Regions from separate parts of the Sulfurovum aggregans genome, predicted to be linked through region 1. Evidence: riboswitches for the same ligand, from Rfam matches in the RefSeq annotation. Region 1 holds a riboswitch; the other holds the start of a gene.
The links. Region 1 has a riboswitch for cyclic di-GMP ahead of ACZ48W_RS01450 (hypothetical protein). Riboswitches for the same ligand answer to the same signal wherever they lie in the genome.
Positions count from the first base shown of each region.

Region 2: linked by a shared signal. The riboswitch ahead of ACZ48W_RS04770 (CAP domain-containing protein) and the one ahead of ACZ48W_RS01450 (hypothetical protein) in region 1 are both predicted to bind cyclic di-GMP.

Region 1 covers NZ_AP042387.1:304,619-312,878, reverse strand. Annotated here, with positions in the region: gene uvrA (excinuclease ABC subunit UvrA) at 1-1,888, shown strand, start outside; gene ACZ48W_RS01450 (hypothetical protein) at 1,922-2,308, opposite strand; cyclic di-GMP riboswitch class I at 2,354-2,428, opposite strand; gene polA (DNA polymerase I) at 2,527-5,223, shown strand; gene ACZ48W_RS01440 (cytochrome c biogenesis protein) at 5,316-8,260, shown strand, end outside.
Region 2 covers NZ_AP042387.1:967,276-975,535, forward strand. Annotated here, with positions in the region: gene ACZ48W_RS04740 (transposase) at 1-125, opposite strand, end outside; gene ACZ48W_RS04745 (transposase) at 139-648, opposite strand; gene ACZ48W_RS04750 (Fic family protein) at 736-1,869, opposite strand; gene ACZ48W_RS04755 (alanine racemase) at 2,122-3,126, opposite strand; gene ACZ48W_RS04760 (hypothetical protein) at 3,167-3,304, shown strand; gene ACZ48W_RS04765 (agmatine deiminase family protein) at 3,282-4,304, shown strand; gene ACZ48W_RS04770 (CAP domain-containing protein) at 4,301-4,888, opposite strand; cyclic di-GMP riboswitch class I at 4,955-5,031, opposite strand; gene ACZ48W_RS04775 (carbon-nitrogen hydrolase) at 5,135-6,007, shown strand; gene ACZ48W_RS04780 (globin domain-containing protein) at 6,054-6,551, shown strand; gene ACZ48W_RS04785 (hypothetical protein) at 6,639-7,808, opposite strand; gene ACZ48W_RS04790 (hypothetical protein) at 7,946-8,260, opposite strand, start outside.

The sequences.
Region 1 (8,260 bases):
TGCAGTCAAAATCATGTACGGTTTTAATAAGAGTTACTATACTAAATTTCTCAATGCTTTTTGTGAACAAAATGATATTGACATTAAAATACCTTACGGTGAACTTCCTGAATATCAACAAAAAGCTATACTTTATGGTATCGGCGGTACGGTTGATTTTACATGGAAGCGTCATAAACTCAAACGTGAATGGCCGGGGGTTGTGAAGTTTGCACATGATATGTTCAAAGATGAGAAAGACCTCTCTGAATATATGACCGAAAAAGTATGTGACAAATGTAACGGACACAGACTTAGACCACGCTCTTTGGCTGTGAAGATAGAGGGCAAGAATATTGCTGATATTATTGATATGCCTATTGAAAAATCTTATGCTTATTTTGCCGACGAGAAGAGTTTTTCTCATTTGAGTGAACAGCAAAAGATGATAGCAGAGTCTATACTTAAAGAACTTCAGGAGAGACTCTTCTTTTTGTATGATGTTGGATTGGGATATATTTCGTTAAATCGTGATGCAAGAACCATTTCCGGAGGTGAGGCACAGCGTATCCGTATTGCTTCACAAATAGGTTCGGGACTTACAGGTGTGATGTATGTACTGGATGAGCCCAGTATCGGATTGCATGAACGCGATACCATGAAACTGATTCGTACATTGAACTCTCTGCGGGATAAGGGAAACTCTGTTATCGTAGTAGAGCATGATAAAGAGACGATTCTTGCAGCGGATTTTATCATAGATATAGGTCCCGGTGCAGGAGAGTTTGGTGGAGAGATAGTCTTTGCAGGGGATGCAAAGAAACTTTCACGTGCCAAAACACTTACGGCTGACTATCTTTATGGTAAAAAAGAGATAGCTTATAGCCATGACAACCCGCAAAAAGAGTGGATAGAGATAAAAAATGTAACCCTGAATAACATTGAAAAACTTGATGCAAAGATACCGCTCAGGAACCTTGTGTGCATCACGGGTGTAAGCGGAAGCGGTAAAAGTTCACTGATACTTCAAACTTTACTTCCTGTAGCAAGAGAGCTGCTTAACCATGCAAGAAAGGTCAATAAAGTAGATGGTGTAGAGATCACAGGACTTGAGAAACTTGATAAAGTCATCTATCTTGATCAAAGCCCTATAGGACGAACTCCGCGCTCAAACCCTGCAACCTATACAGGTATCATGGATGAGATACGTAAACTTTTTGCACAAACGAAAGAAGCAGAATTGAGAGGCTACAAAATAGGACGTTTCTCTTTTAATGTCAAAGGCGGACGATGTGAGAAGTGTCAGGGTGACGGACAGATCAAGATAGAGATGCACTTTTTGCCGGATGTGCTTGTAAGCTGTGACGCCTGTGATGGTACGCGTTATAATGCACAGACAAGAGAAGTGTTGTATAAAGGGAAGTCTATTGCTGATGTATTGGCTATGAGTGTAGGGGAGGCATTAGAGTTCTTCAAAGCCATTCCTGCTATAGCTGTTAAGCTCAAGACACTGACAGATGTAGGTTTGGACTACATTACACTTGGGCAAAATGCAACTACACTTTCAGGTGGTGAGGCACAGCGTATCAAGCTCAGCAAAGAGTTAAGCCGTAAAGATACAGGGAAAACCCTGTATATTTTGGATGAACCTACTACCGGACTTCATTTCGCAGATGTAGACAGACTGACCGGTGTACTGCATCATCTTGTTGAATTGGGTAATTCGGTAGTGGTGATCGAACATAATCTGGATATGGTTAAAAATGCAGATTACATCATAGATATGGGACCGGAAGGTGGAAACAAGGGGGGACTTATTATTGCGACGGGTTCTCCGGAGAAGTTGGCTGAGGAGTATGAACAGACGGGAAGTTATACCGGTGAGTATCTGGCCAAAGAGTTGCTATAGCATCACTCTTTGCCATTTTAGTTTAGACAGCCATCACGGACGACGAAACTGTTTTTTCCCCTTTTTTTGACTTTCATAAGCAAAATTCAGACCCAGTTTAACAATATAAAGCATAATAAAACATGCTATTACTTCATATCCTATGGCCCAGGTCAAGATAAAAGAGGAGTGTTCAAAGAGAGAAAAAAAGAGTTTAGGTTCTCCTCCGGCAATATAAAAGAGAAGAAAAAGAAGACCGGCCAAATAAGGCAGTGAAATAAAATAGATGGCTAAAAACGGTTTTTCAAGACCTTGGGGGAAAAAAAGAGGTGTGTCTGAAAAATGAACTTCTTTTTGTGAGAACTTTGTAGATGATCTGATAGTTTTTTTTAATGGGGGATGCGTTACGGTTGCATGCATTATATGAGTTGATGAGCTCATAGGGCCACTCCTTTTTGCTATTGCAATATTTATTCAAGTGCTGATCTGAACAACCCGGCTGCCTTAAGAAGACCCGTGGTTTTCCGTCCTATTTTCACAAATAGTTTGGCTTTATTTACATATATATAGATAGTAACAATTAATATATTAATATTAAATTAAATCAAGATAGAAATAACAGTTAATAGGTTAAAATACATAAAAAAATAGGCTTTCTTTTGAAAACAATCACTATTATAGATACATTCGGCTTTTTCTTTCGCTCTTATTTTGCACTTCCTCCTTTACGTAATTCGGAAGGCTTTCCTACAGGGTTGCTGACAGGATTTATAAATCTTGTCGATTCACTCCATCGTGATCACAGTACAGATTATTTGGTATTTGCACTTGACAGTAAAGGGAAAACATTTCGAAATGAACTTTATCCGGAATATAAAGCAAATCGTGAAGCACCTCCTGAAGACTTGACAAAGCAACTTCCTATTGCCATAGAATGGATAGAACAGATGGGGTTTGCAAACCTTTCCCGTGAAGGATATGAAGCAGATGATGTGATCACTACAGTGACAAAGTTCGCCAAAGAACAGGGAATGAAAGTACGTATTGTTTCGCATGATAAAGATCTTTATCAGCTTATTGATGACGGTATGGTCGTAATGTATGATTCTGTAAAGAAAAAAGAGGTAGATGAGCAGGCATGTATAGAAAAATTCGGGGTAAATCCTAAAGATTTTGTTGACTTTCAGGCAATAGTAGGAGACAGCTCGGATAATGTTCCTGGAGTTAAAGGAATAGGAGTCAAAGGAGCGGCAAAACTGATCAATGAATTTCATACTCTTGAGAATATTTATGCCAATATTGAAAAATGTGGAACCCCTCGTATACAAAAGCTCTTACTGGAGAGTAAAGAGAAAGCCTTTTTGTCACGTGAACTGGTAACTATGAGAACAGATGTATTTAAAGATCTTGATCTTGAGAGTTTTGTCTTTGAAGACAGAAATTATTTGAGCTGTCTGCTAGATGAATTCGAACAGTATGAGATGAAACAGGCGATCAAAAAGGCACAAGTAGGGCAGAATGAAGCAGGTTGCAGTGATGTGGTCAAGCCCAAGCCAAAAGAGCCGATACTCAGTTTTGAAGCAGTCACTTTAGACAGCAAAGAGAAGTTGGACAGCGTCATAGAAAATATTGAAAATGACACAATCTTAGCTTTTGATACAGAAACTACAGGCTTGGATACCAAAGTAGCAAAGATGGTCGGATTTAGTTTTTGTACGGCAACAGATAAGGCATATTATGTACCTGTAGGACATAGTTATCTTGGTGTAGGAGAACAGGTACACATAGATGATGCGATCGTATCACTCAAAAAACTACTGAAACATAAAGTCGTAGGGCAAAATCTAAAGTTTGATCTCTCTTTGCTCTACAACCAGTACGGTCTTGATGAGGTCACCCCTTATGCAGATACGATGATCATGGCATGGCTTTCAGATCCCGGAAGCAAAGTAGGACTTGATACTTTGGCAAAGAAGTTCTTTAAGTATGATATGAAACCGTTTAAAGAGATGGTGAAAAAAGGGGAAGATTTTTCCGCTGTTTCCATAGATGACGCGACTTTTTATGCAGCTGAAGATGCCTGGATGACCTATCTGCTCTATGGTGCCATCAAAAAGAAGATGGAGCTTAGTTCTCTGACACCTCTTTTAACAGAAGCAAAAAATGTGGAGTATCCTTTTATCAATGTACTTATCCGTATGGAACGCTTAGGGATAAGAGTAGACCAGTCAAAACTACATAGTTTGCAAAAAACATTAAGTGGGGACCTTGCAACTTTAACGCAAGAGATCTATGCACTGAGCGGGTCTGAGTTCAATATCAAATCTACTCAGCAACTCGGTGTGGTACTGTTCCAACAGATAGGACTCAAAGGTGGCAAGAAAACAAAAACAGGGTACAGCACCAATGAAGCTGTACTTCAGTCCCTTAAGGGAGAGCATCCTGTTATAGAAAAGATACTTGAGTATCGGGAGTACCAGAAAATACTCTCTACCTATGTAGATCCATTACTTAAACTTGCCAAGAAGGATGAAGAGAGTCGTATCTATACCTCTTTTGTACAAACGGGTACAGCAACCGGTCGTTTAAGCTCACGTGACCCTAACCTGCAAAACATCCCTGTACGCTCTGCACTTGGACGTTCTGTGAGAGAGGCATTCGTAGCCAGAGAGGGATACAAATTAGTCAGTATAGACTACTCGCAAATCGAGCTTCGCCTGCTTGCACACTTTTCAAAAGATGCTGCTTTAATGGAGGCTTTCAATAATAATATTGATATCCACATGGCTACAGCAGTAAAACTTTTTGGTGAAGATGAAGCTAAAGAGAAACGAAATTTTGCCAAATCAGTTAACTTTGGACTACTTTACGGGATGGGGCCTAAAAAACTCTCTGATGAGTTAGGTATTAGTTCTAGTGAGGCTAAAGAGATTATCATCAATTACTTTGCATCATTCCCTACTGTAAAAAACTTCTTAGAGGGTATCCAGGAGAGAGTAAAGATAGATGGTTACGTAGAGACCATACTAGGTAGAAGACGACTCTTTGACTATGAGAGTGCCAACGGTATGCAAAAAGCAGCGTTTATGCGTGAGTCAGTCAATACAGTTTTCCAAGGGAGTGCTGCTGATCTGATAAAACTCTCTATGAATCAGATAGATGCGATGATACAAGATGAAAAACTAAATGCCTTTATGCTGCTTCAAATACATGATGAACTTATCTTTGAGATCAAAGAGGAAAGCGTAGAGGAGATATCTAAACGTTTTGTACATACAATGGAAAATGTATTAGAGCTTGATGTACCTTTGGAGTGTTCTGTGAGTGTTGGAGATAGTTGGGGTGAACTTAAGTAAGATATCTTCCTAATTAACATTCCGTTAGCATACATGAGCTATAATCGCTTCTTATTAATTTGAAATTTATGCGTATAGAAGGATTTTAAACCATGTTAAAACATATTTTATCCATGAAAATGGCAGTCTTGATGCTGTTTCTTTTTGGAGTATTGGCAGGTGCTGCAACATTTATAGAAAATGATTACGGTACACAAACAGCACAGGCACTCATCTATAAAGCCAAATGGTTTGAACTCTTTTTAGCCTATTTTATAACTATACTGGTATATCAGATAATAAAGTATAAAAGCTATAAGACAAAATTTCCGGTATTCCTTTTCCATATGTCATTTCTCATCATCGCTATAGGTGCACTTATTACACGTTATGTGGGTTATGAAGGTATTATGCACATCAGAGAAGGGAAGTCAACAAATTTAATGGTTTCCGATGTAAAAATACTGCAATTTTATGCTAAAAGTGCTGATAAAAATGCTTCTTTGGAAAAAGAGTTGTATTTCTCGACAATGACTAAAAACAGTTTATCCGAAAGCTTGAAACTAGGTGATAAAAAAGTAGATATTGAGTTGGTTAAGTATCTACCTACAGCGACTCAAGAGCTTGTATCGGATCCTCATGGTAAAACACTCTTGGAGTTGAAAGTCTCGGCAGGTGGTCAAGGAAAGATACACTATTTTGAAAAAGGAAGTATCAAGGATTTTGGTGGTTTCTATGTGGCGTATAATACGGCAAATACAAGAACAGATAAACCGACATTCATGATAAGCGGTGAAGCAGGTTCTTTGAAAGTACATTTCCCGTTTATCTTAAAAACACTCAATATGGAAACGAAAGAGTCGGCTGAGCTTACGGCCGGTGACAACAATCTTACACGAAGAATGTTATATCGTTTTGGAAGTAATGCGATAGTCTTAAAGTCCATACATGAAAAGGCCAGCTTGAAAACTGTTTCACATGATATTAAAACACAGTCCGGCCAAGCAGAATTCATTCAACTTAAAGTAAGTGTAGGTGATAAAAGTCAAGTTGTGACCTGTAAACCAAGAAAAGGGCAGACAGGTGAGTTGAAAAAACTTACACTGGATGGTGTGGATATAAGTTTGCGTATCGGTGCAAAGATCATAGAGTTGCCATTTTCCATTAAGCTGGAGAAGTTCAAGTTGGAACGATACCCCGGTTCTATGACACCTGCATCGTATGCAAGTGATGTCGTGCTCATAGATAAAGAGCAAAATATCAACATGCCGTATAAAATTTATATGAACCATATCTTAGACCATAGAAATTATCGTTTCTTCCAATCCTCTTATGATCCTGATGAGAAGGGAACAGTACTTTCTGTCAACCATGACCCGGGAACACTCCCGACATACATAGGGTATATTTTAATGACACTGGGGATGCTCTGGAGTCTGTTCATTCCGAACGGAAGGTTCCAGAAACTTCTGAAAGGAGCAAGAAAACTGCAGGAAGGTGCAGCAGTAGCGGTACTTTTTATGCTGTTGGCTTTTGTTCCGCAAGATGTGAATGCTGCCTCGCCACAGCTTGATCTTCAACAACAAAAAGAGATGCAAGCGTATGATCCTGCCCATGCAAAAAAGTTTGGGATGCTTGCTGTACAGGATCATCAGGGACGTATGAAACCGATGGATACTGTGGCGCATGAAGTCATTGCCAAAATTACAGGAAAATCCTCACTTTTTGGCTTAGAGCCTACGCAGATGTTCATAGGTATGGTCTTGCAACCGGAGCTTTACCAAAATATACCTATGATTAAGATAGGACATAAAAAGATAGCCCTTGATCTGGGCTTGCCTGAAGATGCAAAATTCGCAAAATTTACAGACTTTTTCAGTAAAAAAGACAATAGTTATAAAATTTTTAAAGCAGTTACTGATGCAAGCAGAAAAAAACCGTTGGAAAAGACACAATACGATAAAGAGCTAATTAAAATAGATGAACGTGTTAATGTCTCCTATATGGCATACCAGGGTACTTTGATGCGTATCTATCCAAAACCAAACGATGAAAACAATAAATGGTTCGCACCTATGGATGCGTTAAAAGCCTTTGCTCCGGAAGATATACAAAAAGTAAAAATGAGTATCTCTGCCTATTTCATGATGGTGGGTCAGGCACTGGAAACAGGAAAATGGGAGAATGCCGATCTGGCTTTAAGAGGTATACAAAAATATCAACAAACTTATGGTGCAGCGGTACTTCCAAGCCCGAAACATATAGAGATGGAGATCTGGTATAACAAGCTGGGACTCTTTGGTAAGCTGGTACCACTCTATCTACTTATGGGACTTCTTCTTGTGTTTGCTTTCATCAATGTGATCAAACCGGCTTTCTCTATGAAATGGATCATGCGAGGAGCATGGACCATTCTTATTGTAGGGTTTACTTTACATATCATAGGGTTGGGTATACGCTGGTATATCGCAGGGCATGCACCATGGTCCAATGCCTATGAATCCATCGTATTTATTGCAGCCGCTACGGTCTTTGCCGGGATCGTCCTGGCAAGAAAATCACCATTTGCATTGGCCGGTACTGCTATTTTGGCAGGTATTACGATGGGTGTGGCACATATGAACTTTATCAATCCGGAGATCACAAACCTTGTACCGGTCCTTAAATCGTACTGGCTTATGATACATGTGGCAACGATCATCTCTGGTGATGGTTTCTTTGGATTAGGATCTATTTTATCACTATTAGTGCTTATACTCTTTATTATGAGAGGTAAAAATGGTAATGAAAACATAGACCGTTCCATTAAAGAGTTGACGAACCTTTCAGAGATGGCACTGATCATAGGGCTTATGCTGCTTACTATCGGTAACTTCCTTGGCGGGGTATGGGCAAATGAGAGTTGGGGACGCTACTGGGGCTGGGACTCAAAAGAGACTTGGGCAGCAGTAACCATTCTTATCTATGCCACAGTATTGCACCTTAGATTTATACCGGCACTCAAATCTACATTTATTTATAATGTAGCGGCTACCTGGGCATACTCCACGGTACTCAT
Region 2 (8,260 bases), 660 kb from region 1:
CCTTTAAGATAGTTCCTCTGCATCCTGTGGTCTGATTTCACATGACCAATGATGGGTTCAATGGCAGCCTTTCTTCTGAACTTCTTACGCTTTTGTTCTTTCTGGTATTTGGTATCTACATAAATCCATTTAGTGGATTTATTGCACTGACGCTTGTTGAGCTAGTCTTTTTTTGGGACTGTCAGGAATACAGATAACGGTACCGTCTACTTCTTTTTTGCCACGGTATCCTCTATCGCAGATGGCTTCAACAATAGGTTTTGTTCTGTGCTTGTTCGCGTGAGACAATGCAGCTTCCAGTGTTTTTGAGTCATGCTCATTCTTCTCATGTGCTGCAACACCTATGATGATGTTACTTTTCATAGTAGTTACAAGGGAAGCTTTTGTCCCATACTCATATTTCTTATGGTCTTTACCTTTTGCTATAGCATAGATATGACTCTCATGAAGTGAGTAGACTTTGTTGGAATCTTTTTTCTTTTGGCTGATCACTTTTTCATAGAGATCAAATGCCTCTTTGTGTTTGGCGAGTTGTGCATCCCCCAGGTTTCTTGAAATATCTCTAATGAGGATACCCACGATAGTTCCCAATCTTTTCATAGCAGCTCTGGCTTTCTTTATCTTTTTGGGATGTCTGAAGAATCGCAAAGAGATACGGTGACCTTTAATCTCCTTAACGTAGGTACGTCTTAGCTGTATCTTCTCTTCTTTGGCGATACGGTGAGAGAAAACAGGCTATGTGTCCTTTAACTTAACAACATACCTCACATTTCTACCAGCCGTTCCCTCTACTTGTTCTATGAGGTTTTTTGAGACCAGATCAGCGATATCTCTCTTGGCTGTGGCTGTAGAAGTTTTGGCTATGGAGATATATTTTTTGGTATTTAGACCACCCTCGAAACCATCTTCTCCTGCATCCAATAACTTATTGAGTACTTTTATTTGGCGAGTGTTTAGCGAATACTCTCTTGCTCTGTCCCAAAAGTTGGCTTTTTGTATGGCTATTTGAACCTGTTCCAGTGATATTTCTATGGCTTTGTTTATCATATCGGTATGCCAGGCTATCCACTCTGTGATCTCTAAATTTTTGTTGAAAAGCAGCTTTTGACTGTGCTCCAAAAGGTCATAGTAGCTCTTTTTATCCTCTACTATGGCTGTAGATATGGAGTAGTAACCATCATTTAATCCAAGCTCTTTTGATAATACATAGTTTGTTATCGCTCTTGCAATTCTGCCATTTCCATCATCATAAGGGTGTATAGTCACAAACCAAAAATGGGCTATGGCGGCTTTGGTGTAGGGTTCTTCTTTGCTTTTGTTTACAAACTCCAAAAAACAATCCATCTCTTTATCTAAAATATCTGGAGGGGGTGCGATATAGTGGGTCTGTTCTCTTCCTCCTTTATAGGAAACGACAGACATCTCCTCTTCTCTAAATTTTGCAACATTTATTTTATACAGTCCGCTATATCCATCAGGAAATAGAGTATTGTGCCACCCATTAAGACGCTCTATAGTAAGTGGTGAGCTATTTGTACTGCTATCCATAAACATAGCCACAAGCCCATCTGTATGTTTTGTAGAAGTATCTTTTTTTATAGCCCTACCATCTATCTTTTTTAGAATCGATGAACGAACACTCTGACGGTCTAAGACCTCTCCTTCTATTTGGGAGGAGGTGACTATTTCATTGATAGAAGATTCCACTTTAAGAGCGTTGCTTTTTTGAACTCCGAGCATGGTAAGTATGCCATCTAGTCTGCCACTATTTTGACTCATAGACAACAGGCTTTTACTCAATTTGGTTTTATCATATTTGAAATGAGGATATGTATCATCTTGCCATATCCATATTTTTTCATTTCCCATCTCTATCCTTGGTCTGTGTGAGCTGATTAATTTAGATAATCGTATCATAATATGAGCTGATTGTCAAATTTAAGTAGCTCAAAGATACAATAACTCTTTATCTATTTTGGCAGATAAGATGCAAAATGTTTGAAGTGGTACACGAATTGGTACACGATTTAGAGCCTAGTCTCGCAAAGCACGGTGTAGAGGGGAAGTAAAATTCCCCCTCATCTCCACCAAAATTAAAAACTTCAAATATAAAATTCTTCTTTAGATTATTTTTCTTTCAATATCAGAACTTAATGCTGTTGTCACTTCATAACTAATCGTTCCAAACTGTTTCGCAGCTTCTTTTGCATCATTCATCACACACACCTCTTCTTTGGTAGATTCAAGTACAATGAAATCCATAGAGACACGTCCGAGTATAGGGAGTCCTTCTGCTGTACTGTAGGGTTGCCCGGAGTTACCTCTGCACCAACCATCCCCATAACCCAGATCATACGTAGAAACCGTCATCTCTTTAGGAGCAATAAAATCTCCTCCGTACCCTACTCTTTCCCCTTTTTTCAGTACTCGAGTAGAGGTCTTTTTTGCATGGAGGGTGAGTACCGGTTTAAGTATTACTTCATCAAAAGAAAGAGGCAGTTCATTATAACCGTAAGCCCCTATCCCTACTCGAACCAGATCTTCATCAAAATGTTTACTGCGCAGGATAGCTGCTGAGTTATGCGAGTGGAATCGTACATTGGTGAAACCTTCATTTTTCACATGCTCTTTTACTGCTTCAAAGCGTTTCTGCTGCCAGAAAAGTTCTGAACCAAGTTCATCTGCACTGCGGAAATGGGTCATCACTCCCACAAGATCCAAACCTTGTTCTTTTATCAGTCCCAATGCAACATCCAACTCATCAAGTGCTATACCGTTACGATGCATTCCTGTATCTACTTTCAACTCTACTTTTGCACCTTTTTGGGCTTTCACAATATCACTCAGGATATTGATAGCAAAAGAACACTTATCATCTTTTACTATCTTGTCACCCAAAACTAAAACGGTTTCAAAGAGTGCTTTGATAGACTCTGCCTCTACACTCTTTCTCACTACGGCATGTTTAATGCCAAACTGGGATGCAAGTTTTGCCATAAGCTCCAGACCATGTCCATATGCATTGTCTTTGAGAACAATAGCGATCTTGTCTACCGAGCCGGTTTTTAGTGCAATTTGGTTAAGATTATGATAGAAGTTTTCTTTATTGATCGTGATAGTTGCCATAGAGGGATTATACATGCTTAATAAGTAAAAAGGGATTAAAATGGATTGGTTTACTGGCGTAGTTGTTGTTGGGATGGCTGCAACACTTATTTTTACAGGATTTCTTGTGAAAGAGTTCAGGAAAAGTATCAAAGAGAGCAAAGAGGGTAGAGTCAGTGGAAAATGTAACCTTGACTAACAGAGTAATGCCTGCTGAATGGGAGAAGCAGAGAGCTGTACTTATGTCTTTTCCTCATGAAGAAACAGACTGGGCAAAAGATGATCTTGAAGCTGCTCTTTCACCTTTTATCCGTATCGCCCAAGCCATTGCTTATGGAGAAGCCGTTTACATCATCTGTAAAGACAAAGAAAAGATCTCTTCTATGTTCTGTTCTGCTCGAAACATGACTTTTATAGAGATACCTACCAATGATACATGGATACGTGACTACGGATACATCAGTATCAAAGAAGAAGGCAAGACTAAACTGCTTGACTTCACTTTTGATGGCTGGGGAGGCAAATTTGAAGCTTCACTTGACAACAGTGTCAATCAACATTTACATCAAAAAGGCTATATGGGTGTCACTCCTCTTGAAAAAATCAATTTCGTACTTGAAGGAGGCTCTGTAGAAAGTGATGGAGAGGGGACTGTCCTCACTACTTCAGAGTGCCTTTGTAATCCAAATAGAAATGGTGGACTGAGTAAAAAAGAGATAGAAGAAAAATTAAATACCTACCTTGGAGCTGATAGAATTCTATGGCTTGACCATGGTTATCTTGCCGGAGATGACACAGACTCTCACATAGATACCTTAGCCCGCTTTGTCAACAAAGAAACCATAGTATATGTCAAGTGTAATGACAAAGAAGATGAACACTATGAATCATTACAAAGGATGGAAGCACAACTCAAAACATTTAAAACAAAAAATGGAGATCCTTATACCCTTATTCCTCTGCCTATGTGCGAAGCAAAGTATAATGACGAAAGAGAAAGGCTACCTGCTACCTATGCCAATTTTCTCATTACCAATGATGCACTCATCTACCCTGCCTATCATGATAAAAATGATAAAAAAGCCGGAGAGATATTTCAAGGGATATTTCCGGATAAAGAGATCATTCCTGTACATTGTTTAAAACTTATTGAAGAGGGAGGAAGTCTCCACTGTTCTACGATGCAGGTTGTTTATTAACGCCTATACCCAAGATCAAGCGTCCAATACGTTTTGTAATACCCCTTTGGATTTGTACTTTTTGCCAATGCCATTTCCCTGAAATTCGGGCTCATGATATTGGCACAATGGGAAGGACTTTTCATCCATGCATTCACAATTTCCGATAGGGTTTTCTGCCCGGCACCTACATTTTCAGCAAAGGCAAAAGCCTTTCTGTATGTGTAGCCATGAAATTTCCCGCGTTCCGACGCTCTGCTTGCATGCCCTTTTTGTCTCCCTGTAATATCTGTCAATTTTCCGGAACCCGCATGGTGAGATAAATTATGTGTCGCCATATCATGAGCATGTTCAGCAGCGGCCCGATGCAGCTTATCACTCCATTTCAAAGGCATTGCTGCTTTAAATACCCCCTTATGTCCACATCTTCTTGGTTTGCTTCTGAGTATATTGATCACATCAAGATACGATTTAACCATAGTACGGTCACTGTCATAACGATAGGGAGTATTGAATCTGCTATCTATAGGAGTAGTTTCATTCGTACCTGCATGGGCATCCATTGTAAATAAACCGATAATGATCAGAAAAGAATATCGAAACATTCTCTCTCCTTTATTGCATCTATTGAATTGATTAAAAAGAAAAAGAGGGAATACACAGTGTAGACCGCTGGCAACCTGGCGATCTTTCTAAAAGATCCATGGCTTTCCGTCCCTGCTTCACAACAGGTTTGGCTTTTTCAACTTTTAATAACTTATTTTATAAAATATCACAAACTAATTTAAAATAAAATAAATCCAAAGTTCTCACGCTTATGCTAAAATAACAGAAAAATAAAGGCAAAGCCTATGCAAATTGCTCTTATCCAACAACAATATCATGGTAGTAAAAATACTACTATCAATATAAGTACACAAAACATACAAAAAGCTGCACAAGATGGTGCAGAACTCATTGTTCTGCAGGAATTGCATCAAAATGAGTACTTCTGCCAAAGTGAAGATACAAATTTTTTTGAATATGCTTCTGATTTTGAAGCAGATGTATTGTTTTGGAGCAGTATTGCCAAAGAAAACAGTATTGTACTTGTCATTTCACTTTTTGAAAAACGTGCACCGGGTCTCTACCACAATACTGCTGTAGTCTTTGAAAAAGACGGCTCCATTGCAGGGAAATACCGAAAAATGCACATTCCTGATGACCCTGGTTTTTATGAAAAGTTTTACTTTACCCCTGGTGATCTTGGATTTGAACCCATACAAACCTCTATTGGTAAACTTGGTGTACTGGTATGCTGGGATCAATGGTATCCTGAAGCGGCTCGTATTATGACACTCAAAGGGGCTGAAGTTCTCATCTACCCTACAGCCATTGGCTGGTTTGATGAAGATACTCAAGAGGAGAAACAACGACAACTGGAAAGTTGGATCACCATACAACGTTCCCATGCCATTGCTAATGGTATCCCTGTAGTCAGCTGTAACCGTGTAGGATTTGAAGCCGACAGCAGTAGAGTAATGAAAGGGATTCGCTTTTGGGGTAATTCCTTTGTCTGCGGTGCACAAGGTGAGATGTTAGCTCAGGCAGATAATGAAAGTGAAACCATTCTCTATGCAAATATAGCGCATGCACGCACCAAAGAAGTACGAGACATCTGGCCATTTCTACGGGATAGACGTATAGAAGATTACAATTGTCTATTAAAACGTTTCTGCGATTAAGTTATTTTAATTATAATCCGTAAAAATATTTTCCCAAGGAACAATCATGTCAATGGATATTACCCCCGTAAAAAAAGGTGAACAAGTTCACTTTCATAACCCTGCTATAGCATTTTATGAGGCTATTGGTGGTGAAGATGGAATGCGAGAACTCATGTATAACTTTTATGACAAGATCTATGAGAGTGATATCGCCCACTTCTTTCCCCAAGATGAAGAAGAGTTTGAAGCGGTCAAAGTTAAAAATACCAAATTTTTCATCCAGATCTGTGGTGGACCGAAAGTCTATGAAGATGAAGCAAAAGGAATGGAGCTTAATGAATATATGATCAGGCTTCATGATGATTTTTCTATTACTGAGAAATCACGCATAGAGTGGCTTGGTACTATGAGGGAAGCCCTTGAAGAGCTTGAAAATGTAGATAAAAAACTAATAGAAGATTTTTGGAGCTACCTTGAAAACTTCTCAAAACTGACTGTCAATACTTTTGCTGACGGCAGTACCTATTATGCAGCATATACACAGGCAGCGGAAGAGAAATAATTTTCTCTCTGCCTGAACCTGTTCCAGGTTCTCTTTGATATGCTATTCCATCCTGTAAGAAGGATGGAACTCTATTCAATCTTTTTCTTAAGAAGCTGGTGCAAATGCAGCTTCCATTGTTTCCAGTTTTAAAACCATTTCATCATATTTTGTTTGTGCTTCAGCTTCACTGTAATCTAAAGTATCTACAAGTTTTGTTTTAATTTCCGTTTCATTCTGTACCATTATTTCACTCATCATACCAAAAGCTGTATCTACCGTAATTTCTGCATTTGCAATGATCACTTCTGTCACAGGGTCAATAAGTTCTTGTGCCACTCCTGCTGCTTCCAGTAAATGTTCTGTAACGTACACTTCTACATCATCTGGAGAAAGCACCATAATCGCATCTACAAAATTTGAAACCAACTCGTAATCTGTTTCCAGTTCTCCGGTTATACCGCTTATATTCATATCAGCAATCATCTCCTGCATTCTTTCCACACTCATGGCATAAAGTTCAGAATCAGAAATTACATTCATTACATCCATTGCTTCAGCAAAATATTGTACACGTAACTGCTCTACTCCACTGAGATTCTGATCTGCAATCGTAGCGATCAATGTACCTAATGTACTTCCGCCTACTTCCAATAAGTCTATTTCCGGAACAGACATCTCTTCTGCGATTGCTCTATAGAATGCTCTTGTATCATTGGTATCTGTTGCAAGCTCTGCAGCCTGTTGTAATGCCATTGCTGCCTGAAGTGCTCCCTGATCCTCTAATTCAAGCATATTTGCCTGCAATTCTTCTACTGTCAATCCAAGGACAGATGCAACTCTTTCCTGAGCAGCTGTCATATTCATATCTGCTGCCATAGCTGTTTCATATACTAAAGTAGTAAGTGGTGTGATCATCTGTTGTGCAGCAAGGTTTGCTTCATCGATCATTGCTGTCATCGTACCTGTAAACGGCATTTTTGTCACTCTGTCATATCCACCCTGTACAAGCAATGTTGCTCCAGCTATCATATCATCCTGTGAAACAGTCATACTGTAAGTACCGTTCATATCTGTTTTTACTGAAGGCTCAGTAGTTTCACATTCACCATTGTTATTGATATCCAAACATACTGTCGCACCTACCAGTTCAGGATCTACAGCAGTTCCCTGTACTGTTGTCTCTGTTGATCCGGAAGCTGAACCTCCACCACCACAACCAACTAAACCAAAACCTGCTACCAATGCAGTTACTGCTATAATACTTGTTTTTTTCATAATTCCATCCTTTAAAATTGATACTGGTATTATGACAAAGAAGTATTACCTGAAAATTACTAGAAGTTATTATAGTTATAACCATAGAGCCTATACTGTTTTTGAAGTATTATTATAAAACGGGTAGAGCACCCTGTTTAAAAATAGTAGCCAAGATTCACAATCGTAGAAAGGTCACTTGCACTATCACTCAGACCGTGAGAAACCCTCAGATTCATAAACCAGTGCCTATTGAAAGCATGATTTACCATCAATGTTGTATTTTCAATATCTTCAATACTGCTGTAAACTGATTTCTCTCTGCTGTATGAGAGATTGATATAGGTAGTGTCAAACAGATAATATCCTATACTTACCGATTTTGTATCTATATTCCGGGTCATCTCATCATGCATAAACGTATATTTGTAATAAAAATTCATATCAAATTTATCTATTTTATAATTCATATT